Regions from separate parts of the Bradyrhizobium sp. S3.7.6 genome, predicted to be linked through region 2. Evidence: riboswitches for the same ligand, from Rfam matches in the RefSeq annotation. Region 2 holds a riboswitch; the other holds the start of a gene.
The links. Region 2 has a riboswitch for S-adenosylmethionine ahead of metX (homoserine O-acetyltransferase MetX). Riboswitches for the same ligand answer to the same signal wherever they lie in the genome.
Positions count from the first base shown of each region.

Region 1: another riboswitch for S-adenosylmethionine. It lies ahead of ACVJ5M_RS01710 (O-succinylhomoserine sulfhydrylase); the one in region 2 lies ahead of metX (homoserine O-acetyltransferase MetX).

Region 1 covers NZ_JBSSEQ010000001.1:339,981-343,348, forward strand. Annotated here, with positions in the region: gene ACVJ5M_RS01700 (PAS domain-containing protein) at 1-329, opposite strand, end outside; gene ACVJ5M_RS01705 (2'-deoxycytidine 5'-triphosphate deaminase) at 444-1,580, opposite strand; SAM riboswitch at 1,661-1,740, shown strand; gene ACVJ5M_RS01710 (O-succinylhomoserine sulfhydrylase) at 1,812-3,008, shown strand; gene ACVJ5M_RS01715 (SGNH/GDSL hydrolase family protein) at 3,164-3,368, opposite strand, start outside.
Region 2 covers NZ_JBSSEQ010000001.1:14,737-18,104, reverse strand. Annotated here, with positions in the region: gene ACVJ5M_RS00075 (chorismate mutase) at 1-822, opposite strand, end outside; SAM riboswitch at 1,040-1,119, shown strand; gene metX (homoserine O-acetyltransferase MetX) at 1,205-2,407, shown strand; gene metW (methionine biosynthesis protein MetW) at 2,423-3,085, shown strand; gene ACVJ5M_RS00060 (alpha/beta fold hydrolase) at 3,145-3,368, opposite strand, start outside.

The DNA.
Region 1 (3,368 bases), 330 kb from region 2:
GCACCACCGGCATCGCGCACCAGCGCGAAGGTCATCTCGATGTAGAGCTTGCGTCCGCTCTTGTGCAACGCGCGGGTCAGCGTCGGCCTGCCCGCGAGCTTCATCGCCCCGGTGGCAAGCGCAGCTTCGAAGCCCTTCCAGTGCGCGGCACGCAGATGTTCGGGAATGATCAGATCGAGGTTCTGGCCGAGCGCCTCGTCCGCCGAGAAGCCGAACAGTGTGGTCGATGCGCGATTCCAGCGCGTGATGGTGCCGGAGCGATCCGAATAGATCAGCGCGTCCGCGACGTCGTCGACGATCCTTGCGTCGAGTTCGGATTGAACACTCATCTCGCCACCTCGCATGCAGCCGGATTTCAGCTTGCATCCCGGCAGTAGTCAATCGAGAGGCTGCGGCGTACTGGATGCCCCGGTCAAGCCGGGGCATGACAGTAGGGTGTGTAGCTACACCCGAAAATGCTTCGATAGTTTGAGCCCCTGCGCCTGGTAGTTCGAGCCGATGCGCTGGCCGTACATCGCGTCGGGGCGCGACAGCATTTTCTCGTAGACGAGACGGCCGACGATCTGGCCGTGCTCGAGGATGAACGGCACCTCGCGCGAGCGCACTTCGAGCACGGCGCGCGATCCCTGCCCGCCAGCGCCGGCATAGCCGAAGCCGGGATCGAAGAAGCCGGCATAGTGCACGCGGAACTCTCCGACCAGGGGATCGAACGGCACCATCTCCGCGGCGTAATCGGGCGGCACCTGCACGGCTTCCTTGGAGGCGAGGATGTAGAACTCGCCGGGATCGAGGATCAGGCTGCCGTCGGGACGCGCCGAGATCGGTTCCCAGAAATCCTCCACCGCATAGCCGGAGCGGCGGTCGACGTCGACGACACCGGTGTGGCGCTTGGCGCGATAGCCGACGAAGCCGTTGGCCTTCTCGCCGGAGAGATCGACGGAGACGGCGACGCCGCCGGTGAGATCGGCATCATCGAGATCGACGAGACGCTCAGTCGCATGCAGCGCCTCGAGCTCGTCGATGTTGAGGATCGCATCTCCGGTGCGGAAGCGCACCTGACTCAAGCGCGAGCCCTCACTGACCAGCACCGGAAACGTCTTCGGGCTGATCTCGGCGTAGAGCGGGCCGTGATAGCCGGCGCCGATCATGTCGAAGCGGCGGGTGCCGTCGGCGATGACGCGGGTGAAGACATCGAGCCGGCCGGTCGAGCTTTTCGGGTTGGCGGCGGCGACGATCTCCGGCGGCAGCGCCAGGCTTTCCAGGAGCGGCACGATGTAGACGCAGTTGGTCTCCAGCACCGCGCCATCGGCGAGGCTGAACTCGTGCAGCTTCAACTCGTCGATGCGCTCGGCGACGGTCGCGCCGGGACCCGGCAGGAAGCTGGCGCGAACGCGATACGCGATGTCGCCGAGGCGAAGGTCGAGGCTCGCCGGCTGGATCTGGCTTTCGACGAAGTCATAAGCGGGCAGGATGAGGCCCGCCTTCGCCATCGCCGCGATCATGCGGTCGGGCAGGATACCATTGGCGTCGGCGGCAACCGTGAAGCTCAACCGGGGGTCCTCGTCAGGGGTCAAATGCATCCGGACATGCGGGAAATAGCAGCCTTTTACGGCTATCCGATGGACGCCTTGACGGAAAGGCCATTGCGGAATATGAGCATCACTTATCCCGTGGTGATTTGAGCCGGCCGGCTTGCAGCCACGTTAAATAAGTCGCTAAACAGGCCGGGGACCTCTGTGATCCCGGCCCGTGGAAGTTATCCAGGCCGGTTTTTTTGTGACCATTTTCGATGGTCACGCAGAGGAGGTCCTATGTCGAAGTCCCCGGCGTCCACCACGCAATACCGTCCCGAAACCCGACTGGTCCATTCCGGCACCCTGCGCTCGCAATATGGCGAGACGTCGGAGGCGCTGTTCCTGACCCAGGGCTACGTCTACAACAGCGCCGAGGAGTGCGAGGCGCGGTTCAAGGGCGAGGACCCCGGCTTCATCTATTCGCGCTATTCCAACCCGACCATCTCGATGTTCGAGCGCCGCATGATCGAGCTCGAAGGCGCCGAAGCCGCCCGCTCGGCGGCGACCGGCATGGCCGCGGTGACGACCGCGATCCTGGCGCCGCTGAAGGCCGGCGATCATGTGGTGGCCTCCCGTGCCCTGTTCGGCTCGTGTCTCTACGTCATTCAGGATCTCTTGCCACGCTACGGCATCGAGACCACGCTGGTCGACGGAGCCGATCTCGACCAGTGGCAGCGCGCCTTGAGGCCGAACACCAAGACGTTTTTCCTGGAGAGCCCGACCAACCCGACGCTCGACGTGCTCGACATTCCAGGGATCGCCGAGATCGCGCACAGCGGCGGCGCGCGGCTCGTCGTCGACAACGTGTTCGCGACGCCGATCTGGCAGAGCCCGCTCGCGCTAGGGGCAGACGTCGTCGTCTATTCCGCGACCAAGCACATCGACGGCCAGGGCCGTTGTCTCGGCGGCATCATCCTGTCGTCGGAAGCGTTCATCGCCGAGCACATCCACAATTTCATGCGCCAGACCGGCCCGTCGATCTCGCCGTTCAACGCATGGGTCCTGCTCAAGGGCCTGGAAACGCTGGGCGTACGCGTGCGCGCGCAGACCGAGACGGCGGGACGCATCGCCGACGTGCTGGCGAGCCATCCGAAGATTTCGCGGCTGGTCTATCCCGGCCGCGCCGATCATCCGCAGGCAGCTCTCGTGAAGAAGCAGATGCGCGGCGGCTCGACGCTGGTCGGCTTCGAGGTCAAGGGCGGCAAGCAGGGTGCGTTCCGCGTGCTCAACGAGCTCAAGCTTGCAAAAATCTCGAACAATCTCGGCGATGCCAAGAGCCTCGTCACGCATCCGGCGACCACGACGCATCAGCGCCTCAAGCCGGAAGACCGCGCCGCGCTCGGCATCAGCGAGGGCTTCATCCGCTTCTCGGCGGGGCTCGAGCATGTGGACGATCTGATCGAGGATCTGACCGCGGCGCTGGAGAAGGCGTGAGGCGATTGGGCTCTTGTAGGGTGGGCAAAGCGACTTGTCCGCCGTAGCTCGAAGAGCGAAGGCGGAAGCGTGCCCACCATTCACGATCATATCGCCGATAGATGGTGGGCACGGCGCGCGAAGAGCGCGCCTTTGCCCACCCTACGGCACCGAGCCTACATCGGCCGATACGTTCGCACGTCCGCGGGCACGTTGACGCCGAGCTTGATCTGGCCGACGGAGCGGATGATGTCGTCGCCGAGGATCTGCGCGAAGCAGGCATAGCCCCAATCGTTCATATGCAGGCCGTCGGCGATCACGAAACTCTCGACCGGGATCGATTGATTCTCGTGCCAGTCGCGCATCACCTCGAAGCGGGGG
Region 2 (3,368 bases):
CGTATAGCGCGTTGCGTGGCTGCCGACGAGGGCCGTGGAGCGCACCGAGGCCCCCGCTTCGATCAGGGCAGCCTTGATCTTGTCGATGCTGGTCGCGCTCGTGACCGAGACCAGCAGCGCTGCGCCGTCGAAGGCGGTATCGGGCACTGCCACGATCTCGGCGAGCGGCGACAGGGCGCGCGCGACCTCGGCGTTCCACCCGGACACGCGCACGCTGAAGGTCTCGACCTCCGTCACCACGGCGCTGTCGGCGACGCGGGAGATCGCGAACACCGGCAGCGCGGCCGGATGGTCGGCGCGCTCGACGAAGGGCATCCGCGCGATAATCTTCGGCGCGCCGTCTGCTTCCAGCTCCAGCCACCATGGCGTGCGGCTCGAGGTCGCCGAGACCAGCGCCAGGTCGCCTTTGGACTTCGCCACCGCTTCGACCGCGGCCTGCGCGCTGAAATGCGCGACGTAAGGTACCGTGAAGCCGAAATGGAAGCGCACGGAATCGCGCATCGCCGGCTCGCTCACCGAGATGTCGGCATGCACGGAGAACGGCGCTTGGACGTAAGTGAACGTCGAGATGATGACGCGCCAGATGCTCTCGACCGTGTCGAGCGGCAGGATGCCGCGATGACGCTGGACGATGTCACGCATCATGGCGGCCTCGCGCGCCGGGCGGAACGCCGAGCCGACCTCCTGGGTCTGCTTCACCTGGATCAGGCGGTCGATGATGTCGCCGCGCTGCATCAGGAGACGATGCATGCCCTCGTCGATCGCGTCGATCTCCTTGCGCAATTCCTGGAGCGATGGTGGCGCGGGCGGACGTTGGGACATATCTGCGAGATGCTGGTGAGAGGCGTTCCAATGCGGGTCGGCCAAGGCCCATCGGCAAGGCCGGATCCGCTGCGATCGACGTCCTGATTAGGCAGTCGGCGCGGCGAAAGCAAAGAGAAATGCAAAGGGAAACCGGGCCTTTTCGGCCGGCCTTTCAGGGATGAATTTGGCTAATCCGGACCGTGACTTGACGAAAACCGCCCAAGACAGTAGCTTTTGCCCGTTCCGTGGTCATTTGAGCCGGCCGGCTTGCAGCCACGTTAAAAAACTCGCTAAACAGGCCGGGGACGCTTCCGATCCCGGCCGAACCTATCGTTCAGGCCGGGTTTTTCATGGCCTGATTCCAGCGGCAGCCTGACGGGTGCCGCAAACGAGGTCGATGATGGTTGGCGTGAAGCCCGTGCCGAGTCCCGCGATCAGTGCCGACGACCGGTCGCATGAGGCGGATCATCCGAATTCGCAGGTCGCGCAGTTCGGCGCCGAGCAACCGCTGCGGCTCGATTGCGGCATCGATCTCACCCCGTTCCAGATCGCCTACCAGACCTATGGCGAGCTCAACGCCGATCGCTCCAACGCGGTGCTGATCTGCCATGCGCTGACGGGAGATCAGCATGTCGCCAACGTGCATCCCGTCACCGGCAAGTCGGGCTGGTGGGAGACGCTGGTCGGTCCCGGCCGACCTCTTGATCCTCAGCACTACTTCATCATTTGCGCCAACGTGATCGGCGGCTGCATGGGCTCGACCGGGCCGGCCTCGATCAATCCCGCCACCGGCAAGGTGTGGGGCCTGGATTTCCCTGTCATCACCATTCCCGACATGGTGCGCGCGCAGGCGATGCTGATCGACCGGCTCGGCATCGACACGTTGTTCGCGGTGGTCGGCGGCTCGATGGGCGGCATGCAGGTGCTGCAATGGACCGCGGCCTATCCCAAGCGCGTGTACTCCGCGCTGGCGATTGCCTGCGCGACGCGGCACTCGGCGCAGAACATCGCTTTCCACGAGCTCGGTCGCCAGGCGGTGATGGCCGATCCCGACTGGCACAACGGCCGCTACACGGATCAGGGCATCCATCCGCATCGCGGACTTGCGGTGGCACGGATGGCCGCGCACATCACCTATCTCTCCGACGCCGCGCTGCATCGCAAGTTCGGCCGCCGCATGCAGGACCGCGAGCTGCCGACCTTCTCGTTCGACGCCGATTTCCAGGTCGAGAGCTATCTGCGCTACCAGGGCTCGTCCTTCGTCGAGCGGTTCGACGCCAACTCCTATCTCTATCTGACCCGTGCGATGGATTATTTCGACATCGCCGGCGACCACGGCGGCGTGCTGGCGAAAGCGTTCGCGGGCATCGAGACGCGCTTCTGCGTGGTCTCCTTCACCAGCGACTGGCTGTTCCCGACTTCGGAATCGCGCGCGCTGGTGCATGCACTGAACGCGTCGAGCGCGCGGGTGTCGTTCGCCGAGATCGAGACCGATCGCGGCCATGACGCCTTCCTGCTCGACGTGCCCGAATTCTTCGATATCGCCCGTGCCTTTCTGCAATCGGCAGGGAAGGCGCGCGGGCTCACCGCCAGGATTGACTGACAAGGACGGCTAGCGATGTCTGTGCAGGAAGTGCTGCCGCTGGGCGGCGTTGCGACGGAGCAGTCCGGCCAGTTTCGCGCCGATCATCTGCTGGTCGCCGAGATGGTCAAGCCCGGCTCGAAAGTGCTCGACGTCGGCTGCGGCGAGGGCGATTTGCTCCAGCTTCTGGAGACCCGCGGCATCGACGGGCGCGGCATCGAGCTGTCGCGCGAGGGCGTCAATCGCTGCGTCGCCAAGGGCCTCGCGGTGGTGCAGGGCGATGCCGACACCGATCTCGTCAACTATCCCGACGACGCCTTCGATTACGTCATCCTGTCGCAGACGCTGCAGGCGACGCGGCAGCCGCGGGTCGTGCTGGAGAATCTGCTGCGCATCGGCCGCCGCGCCATCGTGTCGTTCCCGAATTTCGGCTTCTGGAAGATGCGACTCCAGCTCCTGGTCGGCGGCCACATGCCGCGCACCGAGAATCTGCCGGCGACCTGGTACGACACCGCCAACATCCATTTCTGCACCATCAAGGATTTCGTCGAGCTCTGCGACGCGATCCACGTCAAGATGGAGCGCGCCGAGGCGCTGGATCTCTACGGCCGTCCGTTGCGGCTGCGATTGCCGTGGTGGGTGTGGAACATGTTCGGCGAGCAGGGCGTGTTCTTGCTCACGCGCGGGCAGGGGAAGTAGTTTCCGTCATTCCGGGCCTGTGCCTGTCGGCGCATCCCGGAATGACAGCGACTGGCAGTCTAATGCGCCGCCAGCGACCGCGGATCGCGCACCGGCCAGCGCCCGGCTTCCACCAGCGTCACGAACCGCTCCACGCTCTCGTTGAACAGCGCGGGTTCTTCGAGATTGAGCACGTGGCCTGATTTCGGAAACATCGCGAGGCCCGCCGCGGGCAGGTGCTTCTTCAAGAACAGGCTTGCCTCGACGCAGGGATCGTCTTCGTCGCCGCAGATGATCAGCGCGG